Regions from separate parts of the Ensifer sp. Root142 genome, predicted to be linked through region 1. Evidence: predicted binding sites of a transcription regulator. Region 1 holds the regulator's gene; the other holds the start of a gene.
What was found. The regulator HrcA, encoded in region 1, represses chaperone genes, less so after heat shock. The targets are predictions, from matches to a motif close to GTTAGCACTCNCNNNNNGNGAGTGCTAAC.
Positions count from the first base shown of each region.

Region 2: the regulator HrcA is predicted to act here: its motif matches at 5,591-5,619, upstream of groES (co-chaperone GroES).

Region 1 covers NZ_LMFK01000012.1:105,256-113,170, reverse strand. The annotation lists gene ASD52_RS13090 (D-arabinono-1,4-lactone oxidase) at 1-625, shown strand, start outside; partial or broken gene grpE (nucleotide exchange factor GrpE) at 698-1,318, opposite strand; gene hrcA (heat-inducible transcriptional repressor HrcA) at 1,473-2,552, opposite strand; gene rph (ribonuclease PH) at 2,712-3,431, shown strand; gene ASD52_RS13070 (VOC family protein) at 3,449-3,868, shown strand; gene rdgB (RdgB/HAM1 family non-canonical purine NTP pyrophosphatase) at 3,910-4,557, shown strand; gene hemW (radical SAM family heme chaperone HemW) at 4,677-5,858, shown strand; gene ASD52_RS13055 (glutathione S-transferase) at 6,000-6,614, opposite strand; gene ASD52_RS13050 (DUF1801 domain-containing protein) at 6,726-7,094, opposite strand; gene ASD52_RS13045 (DoxX family protein) at 7,108-7,530, opposite strand; partial or broken gene ASD52_RS37250 (VOC family protein) at 7,572-7,915, opposite strand, start outside.
Region 2 covers NZ_LMFK01000002.1:165,980-173,894, forward strand. The annotation lists gene ASD52_RS05680 (transporter substrate-binding domain-containing protein) at 49-876, opposite strand; gene ASD52_RS05690 (SDR family oxidoreductase) at 1,765-2,520, shown strand; partial or broken gene ASD52_RS36915 (glutathione-dependent formaldehyde dehydrogenase) at 2,862-3,014, shown strand; gene groL (chaperonin GroEL) at 3,458-5,086, opposite strand; gene groES (co-chaperone GroES) at 5,128-5,442, opposite strand; gene ASD52_RS36925 (usg protein) at 5,718-5,990, shown strand; gene ASD52_RS05710 (Hsp20 family protein) at 6,231-6,707, shown strand; gene ASD52_RS05715 (DUF982 domain-containing protein) at 6,774-7,073, shown strand; gene ASD52_RS05720 (hypothetical protein) at 7,082-7,363, shown strand; gene ASD52_RS05725 (SDR family oxidoreductase) at 7,733-7,915, opposite strand, start outside.

The sequences.
Region 1 (7,915 bases):
CGAACTCGCCGCCAAGCATCGGCACTTCGGCTTCTTCTGGTGCCCGGTTTCCGAAAGCCGGCATTGCTATTGCCTGCCGGATACCGCGTCGGTTTCGACGACGGACAAGACGTCCGACGTCTGCGAGATGAAGGTGATCGACATCACCGACCGGCCGCCGATGGAGCAGGGGTTCGAGAAGATCGCCTATTCCTCGGAGATCTATCCGATCGAGTATGTGCCGAACTTCCACGAACTTGAATATGCGGTGCCCATCGCCCACGGCAAGGAGGCTGTAAAAGCTGTGCGCAAGCTGATGCTGGAAAAGCACCCGACCTGCATCTACCCGATCGAATACCGCTTCACCGCAGGCGACACCGGCTGGATCAGCCCGTTCTACGAGCAGGATTCGATCACGCTTTCCGTCTCGGGCGAGCCGGGCACGGACTATTGGGAGTATCTCAAAGACGTCGATACGATCCTGCGCCAATACGGCTCGCGGCCGCATTGGGGGAAGCTGCATTTCCTCGGCGCGGAGGACGTGACTGCGCTCTATCCACGATCCGGCGATTTCCGGGCATTACGGGCGAAAGTCGACCCGGAGGGCCGTTTCCTCAACGATCACCTGCGGCAGTTGTTCGGTTGATATGATTGCCGAAAACAAGAAACGCCGCGCATCCGAGTGGACGCGCGGCGTTGAAATGGATCAGACCGCAGCTCAGGCCGCCGGGCTGTCGCCTTCCGTAGCTGCCGCCTTCGGGCCGCCCTTGGATACGCCGACCATGGCCGGGCGCAGCACGCGGTCGCCGATGGTGTAGCCGGCCTGAACGACCTGCAGCACCGTGTTGTTCGGCACGTCGGCGTTCGGGATTTCGAACATTGCCTGGTGGAAGTTCGGGTCGAACTTCTGGCCTTCCGGCTCAAGCTTCTTCACGCCGTGACGTTCCAGCGCCGACAGCATGGCGCGCTCGGTCATCTCGACACCTTCGATGAGGGCAGTAAGGCCCGCTTCTCCGGCTTCCTTCGCTTCAGCCGGGATGGCATCGAGCGCACGGCGCAGATTGTCGGAGACGGCGAGCATGTCGCGGGCAAAACCAGCAACGGAATAGGACTTGGCATCCTTGACGTCGCGTTCGGTGCGGCGGCGCAGGTTGTCCATTTCGGCGGCGAGCCTTAGATACTTGTCGCGCAGGTCGTTGTTCTCAGCCCTTGCAAGCTCCAGCGGATCGGGCTCGGCAACCGGCGCCGCTTCCACAACCTCGGGCGTATCGTTGACTGCCTCGTCGGTCGCGGCAGCTTCGTGTCCGTGCTTGTTTGTTTCGTCGGTCATGACGTTCTCCGGTGTTCGTCTGTCTTGTCTTCCGCATTCCGACGCCCGCGCGCAACGATGGCCGCATGGCGTAAAATGCCCAGTGACTGGATTTGATGCCGATATCGAGGTTTAGGGCCGAAAAATCAAGGGTTCAATGCTGCCTGTGGCCAAAAGCGCCTGATCAGCGCGAAAGCCGCGACATCAACTGCGCGGTATAATCGACCATCGGCACGATGCGCGAATAGTTGAGCCGCGTCGGACCGATGACGCCGACGGCGCCGACGATGCGATCTTCACTGTCGCGATAGGGCGCAACGATCAGCGACGAACCGGACAATGAAAACAACTTGTTCTCCGAACCGATGAAGATCCTGACACCCGGGCCGCTCTCTGCGAGGTCAAGCAGCTCGATCAGGCTGTCCTTCTTTTCCAGGTCGTCGAAGAGCATGCGCAGGCGGTCGATATCCTCGGTTCCCTCCAGGCCCTCGAGCAGGTTGGCCCGGCCGCGAACGATCAGCCGTGCCGGCTTTTCATCGCCCTCGTTGCCCGACCAGATCGCCAGTCCACGCTCGACCAGATCCTGGGACAGGGCATCGAGTTCGCTGCGCACGGTCTGCTTGACGGTTTCGAGCTGCGAGCGCACCTCGCCGATCGTCTGGCCGGCGAGATGGGCATTCAAGAAGTTCGCTGCTTCCGTCAGTTGCGAGCTCGTCACGCCGGCGGGAAGCTCGATGATGCGGTTTTCGACCTGGTCATGCTCGCCGACGAGCACGGCCAGCGCCTTGGTGGGCGCCAGCCGGATGAATTCGACATGCTTGAGCACCGGATCGTTCTTGGCGGTGATCACGAGGCCGGCGCCGCGCGACATGCCCGACAGCATCTGGCTTGCCTCTGCCAGCAGCGTATCGACCGGCTGGGCATGGTCGCTCAACCGCACGTGCCGATCGATCGAAGCACGATCTTCTGGGGAGAGATTGCCGACCTGCATGAAGGCGTCGACGAAGAAACGCAGGCCCGTCTGCGTCGGCAGGCGGCCGGCGCTGATGTGCGGCGAATAGATCAGCCCGAGATCTTCGAGGTCGCTCATCACATTGCGCACGGACGCCGGCGACAGCGACATCGGCAGCAACCGCGAAAGGTTGCGTGAGCCGAGAGGCTCTCCGCTGTTCAAATAGGTTTCGACGATGCGACGGAAGATTTCACCGGAACGCTCGTCCAGCGCCGCCGCGATATCGGTCACTCCGGGATTGCGCAGTACCATGTCGCTCCATGTTCGCAGGCCAATCCTGCCGCCGGAAATATAGTGATCCCCGCGCCCGATAGCAAAAGGGAAAAATCGCCCCGATCCCCGGCTGTCCACCGGTTCCCTTTGGCTGCGCCATGCTCTAGAAGGCTCACCAGATACGATAGGAGTTTGATGATGCGGCCATCCGGCAGAAAAATCGACCAAATGCGCAAGGTTTCGTTCGAGCGCAATTTCTCCAAGCACGCGGAAGGCTCCTGTCTGGTGCGATTCGGCGATACGCACGTGCTGTGCACAGCCAGCCTTGAGGAAAAGGTTCCGGCCTGGCTGCGCAACGGCGGCAAGGGTTGGGTGACGGCCGAATACGGCATGCTGCCGCGCGCCACCGGCGAGCGCATGCGTCGCGAAGCCTCGAGCGGCAAGCAGAGCGGCCGCACCCAGGAAATCCAGCGCTTGATCGGCCGGTCGCTGCGCGCCGTCGTCGATCTGCCCGCACTCGGCGAACGCCAGATCTCGATCGACTGCGACGTCATCCAGGCTGATGGCGGCACGCGCACGGCCTCGATCACCGGCGCCTGGGTGGCGCTGCATGACTGCCTGAAGTGGATGGAAGCCCGCAACATGGTGAAGGTCGAGAAGGTCCTGAAGGACCATGTCGCCGCCATATCCTGTGGCATCTTCGCCAACCAGTCGATCATCGACCTCGACTACCTCGAAGATTCCGCCGCCGAGACCGACGCGAATTTCGTCATGACCGGCACCGGCGGCATTGTCGAGATCCAGGGCACGGCCGAAGGCAAACCCTTCAGCGAAGCGGAATTCGCAAGCCTGCTCGGACTGGCAAAGACCGGCATTGCCGAGCTTGTCGCACTGCAGAAGCAGGCGATCGCCGGCTGACGAGAAGGACGGAGACGATGGCCCCGGCGCTGGATGGCATTCTTGAGACTGCGCTCTATGCGTCGGATCTCGACGCCGCCGAGGCCTTCTACAGCGGTGTGCTGGGGCTGGAGAAGATTACACGGCGGGAGAACCGACATGTGTTCTTTCGCTGTGGCTCGGGCGTTCTGCTGATTTTCAATCCTGCGGAAACGGTCAAACCGCCTTCGCCGGATGCGGCCCTGCCGGTGCCGCCGCACGGCACCACCGGCCAGGGCCACATGTGCTTCCGCGTTTCCGCGTCGGCACTCGACGCCTGGAGGGCCAAGCTGGAAACGGCGGGTGTCACGATCGAAGCCGATGTTGTCTGGCCGAACGGCACGCGCTCCTTCTACTTCCGCGATCCGGCCGGCAACAGCCTCGAATGCGCGGAACCGGGCCTCTGGTCCATCGAATGAACCGCGGCCTTCGCGCCGCATCTTTTAAGAGACGACACATCATGCGCACACTGGATGACAAGACGCTCATCGTCGCCAGCCACAATGCCGGCAAGATCCGCGAGATCCGCGACCTGATCGGGCCGCTCGGCTTCGAGGCCAAGTCGGCAGCCGACCTCGACTTCGTCGAACCGGATGAGACCGGCACGACCTTCGAGGAAAACGCGACGATCAAGGCGCTCGCCTCGGCCAAGGCCTCGGGCCTGCCGGCGCTTTCGGACGATTCCGGCCTGGCGATCGACGCACTTGATGGCGCACCTGGCGTCTACACCGCCAACTGGGCCGAACGCGAAGACGGCAGCCGCGATTTCGCCATGGCGATGGAAAAGGTCGAAAAGGCGCTGCAGGGCAAGGGCGCAAGTGCGCCTGAAAAACGCACGGCCCGTTTCGTCTCGGTGCTTTGCCTTGCCTGGCCAGACGGCCATGTCGAACTTTTCCGCGGCGAGGTCGAGGGCCATGTCGTGTGGCCGCCGCGCGGCGACCAGGGTTTTGGCTACGATCCGGTCTTTCAGCCGAAGGGTTACGACACTACATTCGGCGAGATGAGCGCGGACGAGAAACACGGCTGGAAGCCGGGCGATGCTGAAGCGCTGTCGCACCGTGCCCGCGCCTTCAAGATCTTCGCCGAAACCTGCCTTGGAGCGGGCTGAGGAAACGTGTATGCGGTTTTCCGCAACATCCCGCTCCAATTTGTTAGAAGCGATCGCGGTCATGACTTCGGGTCGATCGGCCCAAGGTCAACGTGATCTACCGCATGAGAGACGCAACGATGCAGACGGCCACGCTATCGGCACTCGGTGACGGCATGGATCCCGGTTTCGGGATCTATGTGCACTGGCCGTTCTGCGCGGCCAAATGCCCCTATTGCGACTTCAACAGCCACGTGCGCCACCAGCCGATCGACCAGCCGCGTTTCGTCGCCGCTTTCCTCAAGGAAATGGCGGAGGCGCGTGAGCTTTCCGGTCCACGCACCGTCACCAGCATCTTCATCGGCGGCGGCACGCCGTCGTTGATGGATCCGGCAACGGTCGACGCTATCCTCTCGGGCATCGCCCGCGAATGGCATGTGCCCGATGGCATCGAGATCACCATGGAGGCGAACCCTTCGAGTGTCGAGGCGACGCGCTTCCACGGCTATCGCGCGGCCGGCGTCAACCGTGTCTCGCTCGGCGTGCAGGCGCTGAACGACCGGGACCTCAAATTTCTCGGCCGGCTGCACAATGTCGAAGACGCGCTGAAAGCGATCCGGCTGGCGCGCGAGATCTTCCCGCGCATGTCCTTCGACCTGATCTATGCCCGCCCCAACCAGACGGTCGAGGAATGGGAACGCGAGCTCAAGGAGGCCGTCTCCTATGCCGTCGACCACCTGTCGCTCTACCAGCTGACGATCGAGGAGGGCACGCCCTTCTTCGGCCTGCACAAGGCCGGCAAGCTGATCGTTCCTGATGGTGAGCAATCGGCGGTCCTCTACGAGGCGACCCAAGACATCACGGCGGCGATCGGCATGCCCGCCTACGAGGTCTCCAACCATGCCCGCCCTGGTGCCGAGAGCCGGCACAACCTCACCTACTGGCGCTATGGCGACTATGCCGGCGTCGGGCCTGGTGCCCATGGCCGCCTCAGCGTCGGCGGCGCCAAGCTGGCGACGGCGACCGAGCGCAAGCCGGAGGAATGGCTGCGGCTGGTCGAAACCTACGGCCACGGCATGGTCGAGCGCGAAGTGCTCGACCTCGAGGCCCAGTCCGACGAATTGTTACTGATGGGCCTGCGCCTCAAGGAAGGCGTCGATCTCGCCCGCTGGCAGACGCTGTCCGGCCGCGATCCCGATCCAGACCGCGAGCAGTTCCTGATCGACCACGGGTTCATCGAGCGGCTGGGAAATTCCCGCCTGCGCTGCACGCCTTCCGGCATGTTGATTCTCGACGCCGTCGTCGCCGACCTCGCCTGCTAGCGCTTTTCCAGGAAAAGTGCGAAGCGGTTTTCCGTCAGGAAATGCGTAGAGCAAGGAAATATCGCGTCTCGATGCCACCGTCTGAGACGCAAATGTTTTAGCGGCCGCCCTGCCTGCATCCAACGCAAGGAAACCGAAGGCTCAATCGTGGGTCTCGCCGGAGAGCGGCGTCGCGCGCATCGATGGTCGTTCCTCGAAGGCATCGAACCAGACGCTCAGCTTCGTCCGGTCACGGAACGACGGCAGGTCGCGGAACGCCATCCAGGACAGGGTCGTGGCGAGCGCGATGTGGCCGATATCAAGCGGCGCGTCGACATCGAGCGTCTGCTCCAGCCAGTCATAGGTCTGCTCGATCTTTTCGGCATAGCCGTCGGCGAGCGCCGGATAGCGCAAGGCTTCCGGGCGTCGCTCCGTTTCCCAACGCAACCCGATCCCCGCCTGCGCCAGCCCTTGCGCCACGGCCTGCAATCTCAGGGCATGCCAGCGCGCCTCGCCGCTTTCGGGGATGAGCTTGCGGCTATCATGCAGCGTATCGAAATAGGCGCAGATGACGTCGGAATCGAAGATCGCCGCATCCTCGGGGCGCAAGAGAACCGGCACCTTGCCGAGTGGATTTTCGGCATGGACCTCTTCATTGCGCAGCGTCGGGCTGGTCTCGTGGTGGATCACCTCCAGTCGCTCAGCGATGCCGACCTCGTGGGCGAAGACGAGTGCCTTGCGGGCGAAAGGGGAATGGGTCTGGTAATAGAGGATCATCGTGCCTCGCGGGTGTTGGAAGGAAATTATCCGGTCCCGCGAAGATGTATTGCATCGGACAAGAGAAAGGCGCTCTGTTTCGGAGCGCCCTTTGCAAGTTTGTTTCGTCGTTCAAGATTTGAACGGATCGCCCTTCTCGGCATTGAGGGCGATACCCTTGGCTACCAGCCGCGCCACCTGGGCGCCGTCGACCTCGCCGGTCGCTTTCACCTTGATGAAGGCCATGTCGCCCTTGCCGCCGCCCTTGGCCAGTCGTGGGTCGAGATCGAGCATATCGGCGCCGCGCCAGAAGCCGAGCGTCACATAGTCGTTGGCAGCCTTGATCAGGCAGACCGGTCCGCCGGCCTCATAGATCGGATGGCCCCATTTCACGCTGTCCCTGGTGCCGCCGGCGGCAAGAATGGCACCGTGCAACTCTTTCGCCACGGCAGCCGGCGTACCGGAAAGGCCTGCAATGTAGTCGCTAACCGTTTTGCTCATCGCGAAATTCTCCTTAGGCTTGCTCGTTCTTGAACGGGATCAGCGCGCGCACGCGACGGTCTCGGAGCCACAGGCCAGCCCAGGCGATGACGCCGAGATAGAACCCGAACAGCAGATGGGTGAAAAGAGGGCTATCCGCGCGCAGATGCGTCGCCATGGCACCGCCGAGATAACCGGTGAGCAGAATGGCGCCGAGGACCGACGTTCTCGGGATCGCATAGAGCAGCGCACACAGAAGCGTGAGTACGCCGAGCAGACGCGCAAGGCCAACATCGGCGGGATAGCCGAGCACCGCCAAAGTCTCAGTCACCACGTCCAGTGGCACGAGCTTGATCGCTCCGTCGAAGGCCAGGAACGCAACAACCAGACCGCTCAGCACGCGGCCGAGGATCACCATTTTTCCAGCCGGAGCCGTCATAACAAGAGCAGTGTTCATTCGGGGAGTTCTCCTCGTTTCCCGTTGTCACAAATCGTTCTTCAGTCTGTCTTCTTGGCCGGTCCGACGATGCCCCAGCGGATGCCAAAGGGGTCACGCAGCTGGCCATAGAGGTCGCCCCAGAAGGCGACCGCAAGCGGCATCGTCACTTCGGCGCCGGCGGCAACCGCGCGATCCCACCAGAATTGCGCGTCCTCGACCACCAGATGCAGCACGACGCCCTGCGGCGCGGCATAGGGCATGCCGTGTTCCGGGAAGGGATCGTTGAGCATCAATGCACCGCCATTGATCGTCAGATGGCAATGCATCAGCCGTTTACCGTCTTCGGCGAGCATCCGCCCGCCATCCGTTGCGGCGAAGGCGCGGACGTAGAAATCAGCGGTCG
Region 2 (7,915 bases), on a different contig from region 1:
CAGATGCTTGGTGCGGCGTGAGACAGATCGACCCACGCCGCCATGTCGTCAGTCCGTGCTGTAGTCCTTGCCGTACCACTTGGTGGTCAACGTGCTGAGAGTGCCGTCCTTCTTCATCTCCTCAATGATGCTGCCGACCTTTGCCGTCCACTCCGGATCGACTTTTTCGGCGATTACGACGAGCGGCTCGCGGAAGGCATATTCACCTTCCAGGCTGCGGAGCGGATAGCCATTCTTGATGGCATTGAGGGCCGTCTGCTCAGGCGCGATGACTGCGTCGAGGCGCACGCCGCTGCCAAGGCGAAGATCGTCGAACGGCAGCATGGAATCGGCAAAGGTTCGCACTTCGCCCGGCTCCAGTTTGTATTCGATCGGCGGCAGGCCAGGCGCGTCGATTTCCAGTCGGCGGTTGATGAAGTCTTCCGACGTCGTCGCGGTCTCGACGCCGATGACTTTGCCGTTGAGGTCGGCAACGGACTTCGCCTCACTGTCCTTGTGCACGACATAGACATAGGGGCTGTAGTAGTAGATGCCGACGAAATCGATGACCTGTGCGCGCGCTTTGGTCGGCGTTACAGAACCGACGCCGAGATCGTAGCGTCCTTGCCAGCGGCCGCCGGTCAGCGTCGCCCAGTCCGGTGTCTCGAAGCTAACTTCGACGCCGAGGCGCTTGGCGATTTCCCGGGAGACGTCGATATCGAAGCCGACCATCTCGTTGCTGTCGTCCAGATAACTCTGGGGCGGCCAGCCGCTGTTGGTGGCGACGACCATCGCCTTTTTTTCCATAACGCGGTCGAGCGTCTGCCCGGCATGGGCAGACGCGGCCGCGGCGATAAATGCGGCGCCTACGGCCAATCGTACAAAGAGCTTCCTCACATGATCCTCCTATTCGATCCGTCAGCCATGATCCCCTGTTATGTAAGATGTCTGACAACCGAATGTGTCAGTGCTTATATTCCCGAGTCAAGGCCGTCGAGCAGACGAAATCATGAAAGGTTCAGATGGAATCATATCTTTTCGTGATGAGTGGCAACCTAAAGAAGCAGCATTCGAAATCGTCCCACAGCTTTGACCGTGACGGTCGCTTTTGCCATTTGGGGCCGATGAACGCGAAAGCGCGGTCTCCGAGGAGATCCAAGATCAAGGAAATCAATCTCCAATTTCGTCGCATCCTGGATGCGCTCGTCAAACACCTGGTGAGGCCGAACGGGAGGTGCGACATCACGACGAGGCCAGGATGGCGCTCACTTGAACCGGCAATTCATCTCTGATCTCTCGCTGCGGTAAGCCTTCGATCATTATCCGTTCTGATCGGTGTCTTGGCATTGGCCTTGCGCCGGCTTTTCCGCCAAGAAGTGATCCGCGTCGTGATCCAAGGCCCATGCAGAGCGAAACCTGCGCGCCGCGACTCAAACCCTGCTTTGCCAGAGCGTGCACAAGTGTGACTATCAAGCGAGCTCGATTGGGCCTGTGGAATGCCAAGTGAGCAAGCGCCACCGTTAGAGGCGATCTCGTGGGATACCAAGGACGGGCGCGACCGAAATGGCTGCCGAAGCTCGGCCGTGCCGTTTCCGCGCATCTAGGCGCGCGCCGTTGCTGTAAAGCTGATGCAGAGTGGCCTGATCGACGTCAAACCGCTAATCACCCATACTCTGCCACTGTCGGATGCGCTCAAGGCTTTCAATATTGGCTCGGAAAAGGGCGAGGAAGGCGCAGATCGATTTTAGCGGATATGCGAAGCGACCAAACGATTTGGGAGGAACCATGAGCATCCAACTCTTCGACCTGTCAGGCAAACGCGCCCTCATTACGGGCTCCTCGCAGGGCATCGGCCATGCGCTGGCAAACGGGCTGGCAGCGGCAGGCGCCGAGATCATTCTCAATGGACGCGACGAGGAAAAGCTGAAGGCTGCCGCCGAAAGCCTCGGGGCAAGGCATACACTAGCCTTCGACGCCACGGATCATGATGCAGTGCGGATGGCCATTGACACCTTCGAGGCGCAGGTCGGCGCAATCGACATCCTCGTCAACAATGCCGGAATGCAGCACCGCATGCCGCTGGAGGATTTTCCGGCCGATGCATTCGAGCGGCTCCTGAAGACGAATGTTTCGACGGTCTTCAACGTCGGTCAGGCGGTTGCCCGCCACATGATAAAGCGCGGTTCCGGCAAGATCATCAACATCGCCAGCGTGCAGACAGCGCTCGCTCGCCCTGGCATTGCACCCTATACGGCCACCAAGGGCGCGGTCGGTAACCTGACCAAGGGCATGACGGCCGACTGGGCGAAGTACGGTCTGCAATGCAACGCGATCGCACCGGGCTATTTCGACACGCCGCTGAACGCCGCACTCGTCGCGGATCCGACCTTTTCCGCCTGGCTGGAAAAGCGCACGCCGGCCGGTCGCTGGGGCAAGGTCGAGGAACTCGTCGGCGCCTGCATCTTTTTGTCTTCGGACGCTTCCTCCTTTGTCAACGGCCACGTGCTCTACGTCGACGGCGGTATTACAGCCTCGTTGTGAGGCCGACGCCCGGGCGCGACAATCTCGGCTTTTTCGCTAGCTTGATCCAGCTAGCGCGTTTGTAGCAGCTCACGCATGAATTTGGCAGAGCGGGGCGGAGCTCCCCGCCACTGGTCATCGCGGTACAGGTGGTTTCAGTGGCAAAGGCTGGCTTGCAGCACAACGCGTTCTTTCCTGAATGGATGTGTACAGCCGTCCATCGCGCCTCAGATTGCGCACCCGGCCTGGCTGGACAAGCACTATAAGGCTATATCCAACCAATTTGATCTCGAACGCCCGGTTTTCGGCGGCCGGCGCCCCCTTGGCATGTAGCGCCAGGCATCGTGGGGATTTATGGAGGGTTCCTGCCGCTGTTGATGGAGCGCATCGTAAAGGGTGAGATCGATCCCTCCTTCATCATCACCCACCGAGCGTCCTTGGAAAAGGGACCTGACCTCCACAAGACTTTCCGCGACAAGCAGGACGGCTGCATCAAGGTGGTCCTTAAGCCCTAAAGCCAAAGACCATGGCGGTCGCACTTGGCAGAACGCGCAAGAAAGCCTGCGCTAAAGCCACCTCGACCGTGATCGTCGATCGTCCTGTCCCGAGGAACAGTAAGGTTACGGGGAGAAAACACAATCGAGCGGTTCAAACGCGCCGACGTGCTCTAAGCCGAATAACGCCAGTCCCGATAACGCGAGAAGCGTTCATTGATGCCTGCCGAGATGCTGGCATGTTATCGGACGCGGACGAAACGCTCGGACCCAACGCCGGCGGTGATCGTCAACACTCGGCGGTCTAAATCGCCTCGGCTGGAGTCCCAGATCCAGACTCGGGTGTCCTGTTGTCATCCATGAGGTGCGCTCGCACACGAACGCACCTCTGCTTTGATGGTAAGAACCGCCTGGGGCGTGGCACACTCTGGACAGGGCCCGCCGGTCGGGGCGGGCCTTAAGAATTAGAATTCCATCCCAGGACCAGCAGGCACGGCCGGGGCGGGTTCCTTCTTCGGTTTTTCAGCGATCATGGCTTCCGTCGTCACCAGCAGACCCGCGACAGATGCTGCGTCTTGAAGCGCGGTCCGGACGACCTTCGCCGGATCAATGACCCCTTGGGAGTAAAGGTCGCCATATTCACCGGTCTGAGCATTCCAGCCATAGGAGAACTCGCTCTTTTCGCGCAGCTTGCCAACGATCACAGAGCCTTCCGCACCGGCGTTCTCTGCAATTTGGCGGACGGGGGCCTCAATTGCGCGGCGAACGATGTCGACGCCGACCCTCTGGTCCCGGTTGGCTGTCTGCAGGCTATCGAGCGCCTTCACCGCGCGCAGCAGCGCGACGCCGCCACCGGGCAGGATACCTTCCTCGACCGCAGCCCGCGTCGCGTGCAGAGCGTCGTCGACCCGATCCTTCTTTTCCTTCACCTCAACTTCGGTGGAGCCGCCAACGCGGATGACAGCGACGCCGCCGGCAAGCTTGGCAAGGCGTTCCTGCAGTTTTTCCCGATCGTAATCGGAGGTGGTCTCCTCAATTTGCGCCCGGATCTGGGCCACGCGACCGTCAATTTCCGTCTTCGAACCGACACCATCGATAATGGTGGTATTCTCTTTTTCGATCGCCACCTTCTTGGCGCGTCCGAGCATTTCGAGAGTGACGTTCTCGAGCTTGATGCCGACGTCTTCGGAGATGACCGTGCCGCCGGTGAGGATGGCGATGTCTTCCAGCATGGCCTTGCGGCGATCGCCGAAACCGGGTGCCTTGACGGCAGCGATCTTGAGCCCGCCACGCAGTTTGTTCACGACAAGCGTGGCAAGAGCTTCGCCTTCGACGTCCTCAGCAATGATCAGGAGCGGTTTCCCGCCCTGAACGACAGCTTCGAGAACCGGAAGCATCGACTGCAGGTTCGAGAGCTTCTTCTCATGGATGAGGATATAGGGGTCCTCGAACTCAACGCGCATCTTGTCGGCATTGGTAACGAAATATGGGCTGAGATAGCCACGGTCGAACTGCATGCCTTCGACGACTTCAAGCTCGGTTTCCGCTGTCTTGGCTTCCTCGACGGTGATGACGCCCTCGTTCCCAACCTTTTCCATTGCCTCAGCGAGGTACCGGCCGATTTCCTCGTCGCCGTTGGCTGAAATGGTGCCCACCTGAGCGATCTCGGAGTTGTTAGAAATCTTGCGGGCGTTGGTCTTCAGTTCCTTGACGACCGCGTCGACGGCCACGTCGACACCGCGCTTTAGGTCCATCGGGTTCATCCCCGAGGCCACGGCCTTCGCGCCTTCCTTCACGATCGCCTGGGCAAGGACGGTCGCGGTCGTCGTACCGTCCCCAGCGAGATCATTCGTCTTGGATGCCACTTCGCGCAGCATCTGGGCGCCCATGTTCTCGAACTTGTCCTCAAGCTCGATCTCCTTGGCGACCGTAACACCATCCTTGGTAATGCGGGGGGCGCCGAAGGATTTGTCGATCACGACATTGCGACCCTTCGGTCCCAGTGTCACCTTCACGGCATTAGCAAGCAAATCGACCCCGCGCAGCATACGGTCACGGGCATCGGTGTTGAATTTGACTTCTTTCGCGGCCATTTTTCACTCCTTCAATAGGCAGCTTTGTTGACTGACGTGGATCAGGCGGCCTTAATCTGCTCGGCCTGTGGCTCGATGACGCCCAAGACATCGCTTTCCTTCATAATCAGCAGATCCTCGCCGTTGATCTTGATCTCGGTGCCGGACCATTTGCCGAACAAGATGCGATCACCCGCCTGGACATCCAGCGCCTGGATCTGGCCCGCCTCGTTGCGCGCGCCTGAGCCGACGGCGATGACCTCGCCTTCTTGCGGCTTTTCCTTGGCGGTGTCGGGAATGATGATGCCGCCCTTGGTTTTCTCCTCGGAATCGACCCGGCGGACGAGAATGCGATCATGAAGCGGTCGGAACGACATGTTTTCCTCCAATGGACAAACAATGATGTTGGTGTTCCCCCAGTCGGCCTGGATGACCAGTCCGGTCAGGTACAAAACCTCAATCGAGCGTCTTGCGCGAAATGATCTGGTTTGCCGAATTTTCGATTTCAAGAGGAAGACGCAAAAAAATAGCACTCGAGCTCGGTGGCTGCTAAGGCACTGGAAAGGAACAACAAACCTTCGCGCCGCGTTTCGCTTTTTTGCTATAGGCGCAAAGGCACCGCCTTACAAAGTCAAATGGACGGAGGTGAAGCATGCAATTCTCATCAGATCTCGATTGCCAGCTTAACGGTTATGGTCTCACCACTGCGCATATCCTCTATCGCATTCCCGATTTCGAATCCGTCCTGCAGGCCTATGTCTGGCAGGACTACGATTTGGCTCCCGATTTCCCGCAATTGCATAGGTTCCTCGACTTCTGGCAGCCCAATCTTGAAGGTCCGCTGCACTCTGTCCGCTATTCGTATCAGCGTCTGATCGGGCCTAATGAATGGCGGCGCGTCGACGGCGAGTTCAGATTGTATTGAGGCTTCAACGGAATTAGTTACTCCCTGGCCCATGTGCTCGCGAGGATCGATGAGCTTGATCGGGAAACGAGAGATTTACCGCTGGTCTGAAGGCCGAAAATTTTCCCAGCCATCGCTCTTGAATCCGAAATTCGCGAAAACCAGATCAATTGTCGCCAGCCGCTGCGATCAGGGCTGGCTTTGCTGGAAGCCCCGTCTTTCGGCGCTTCCGTACCCATGTTGCTCAAGGAGGATATGGCTATGGCAACATCTTACGACTACGCACCGCTGTTCCGCTCGAGCATCGGCTTCGATCGGATCTTCAATCTTTTGGAAGACGCGCAGCGCGGCCGCTCGATCAGCGACTGGCCGCCCTATGACATCGTCAAGACCGGCGAGGACAGCTACCGGATTTCGATCGCAGTGGCCGGCTTCGCGCAGGACGATCTTGACTTGACCTTTCAGTCCAACCTGCTGACCGTGACCGGCAAGAGGCAGGAACCTTCCACGGACGGCTATCTGCATCGTGGCATTGCCGGCCGCCCGTTTGAACACCGGTTTGAGCTTGCCGACCATGTCAAGGTGACTGGCGCGGATCTGAAGAACGGTCTTCTGTCCATCGATCTCGTTCGAGAAATCCCAGAAGCACTGAAGCCGAGGAAAATCTCCATCCAGAGCGAACCATCTCTGGCGCCATCAACCGCTCCGGCACAAATCAAAGCGGACAAGGCTGCTTGAGAAGCTGTGAGGGGGCGCCGATGCGTCGGCGCCCTATGACACTTCGGGTCAGGAAGGAGAGAGACGATGAAACCCGATATGTTCAAAGAGCCCGTATCCATTCTTGTTGGCCTCGGTTTTCCCGCAGAGGTTCGCAGCGTCCTCGAGGCCTACCGCTATCTCTCCGAGTGTCCGACGTCACTCAGAGACACGGCACATTCTATTGCGTTAAGGGCATGTGGAGCCGCGCTTCGCGGCGAGATAGAAGCAGAGACCGCGCGTGGCTTGTTCGCGGCCTTTGCAGAGAAACACGATGTGCTGACGCCGGACACCAAATCCATCGTTGCGTTTCGCCTGCCGCGCGATAGAGATCCGCACGTGCGTTGAGTGGCCCAATGATCCACAAGACTTTGGAAAACGCGGTCAACGATGCGATGACGAAAGGACCAACAGTTCTGGCCTTGCAAGGTCTGGTGTTTCAACGGCCAATCGACGTTGTGATGGCACCCGCACTTTCTGTCGATGACAAGCGCGCGATCCTCGCTGCCTGGGCTTCGGACTATTACGCGATAGACTCACAACCGGCCCTGCGTCAAATTCCAGGAACACCTGAACCGGTCCTTATTGACGAGGTTCAGCGCGCTTTGGCAGAACTCGATTGTCGTTACCAAACCTGACGGCATTTCCAGGAGGGGAGCCAGTAGCGACGAGGAAGGGCTCTCAGCTCCGTCGAAGAAACAGGGCTCTCAGCTCCGTCGAAGAAACATGGATGAACAGCCGAGAATAGCCGAAACGCAGTCGCTCCTCGCCACCATGGTGCCGTCGGGTGCTGGCCAACCCGAAACCTGAGCACGCGGTGGCGGTCGAAGAAACGTCCCCGACTTTGATGCCCCATCACATGAGAGGTGACGCCCGCCAGCGTGGGGTGGGTCCTCGAGTAGATCGGGACCACCATTGGCTGCGAGCGTAAATGATCGGCGCATTGCTATTGCACCTCGGCACCATCTTGCCGATGGACTCGCATGAGGGCCTTCTCACCGAACGTTTCAGCTAGGCAGGAAGCCGTGCGTACGGAACCAAGCCACTTCATCACGCAGGGTCTCGATCACCGGCCGGAACTCCAGACCCAATTCTCGTGTGCTCTTCGCACAATCATAGCGAGAGCGATCATTCTCCGCTGCCACCGTTTTCGCCATGGCCCAACTCAAGAGGACCGGCTTGCCAGTTAT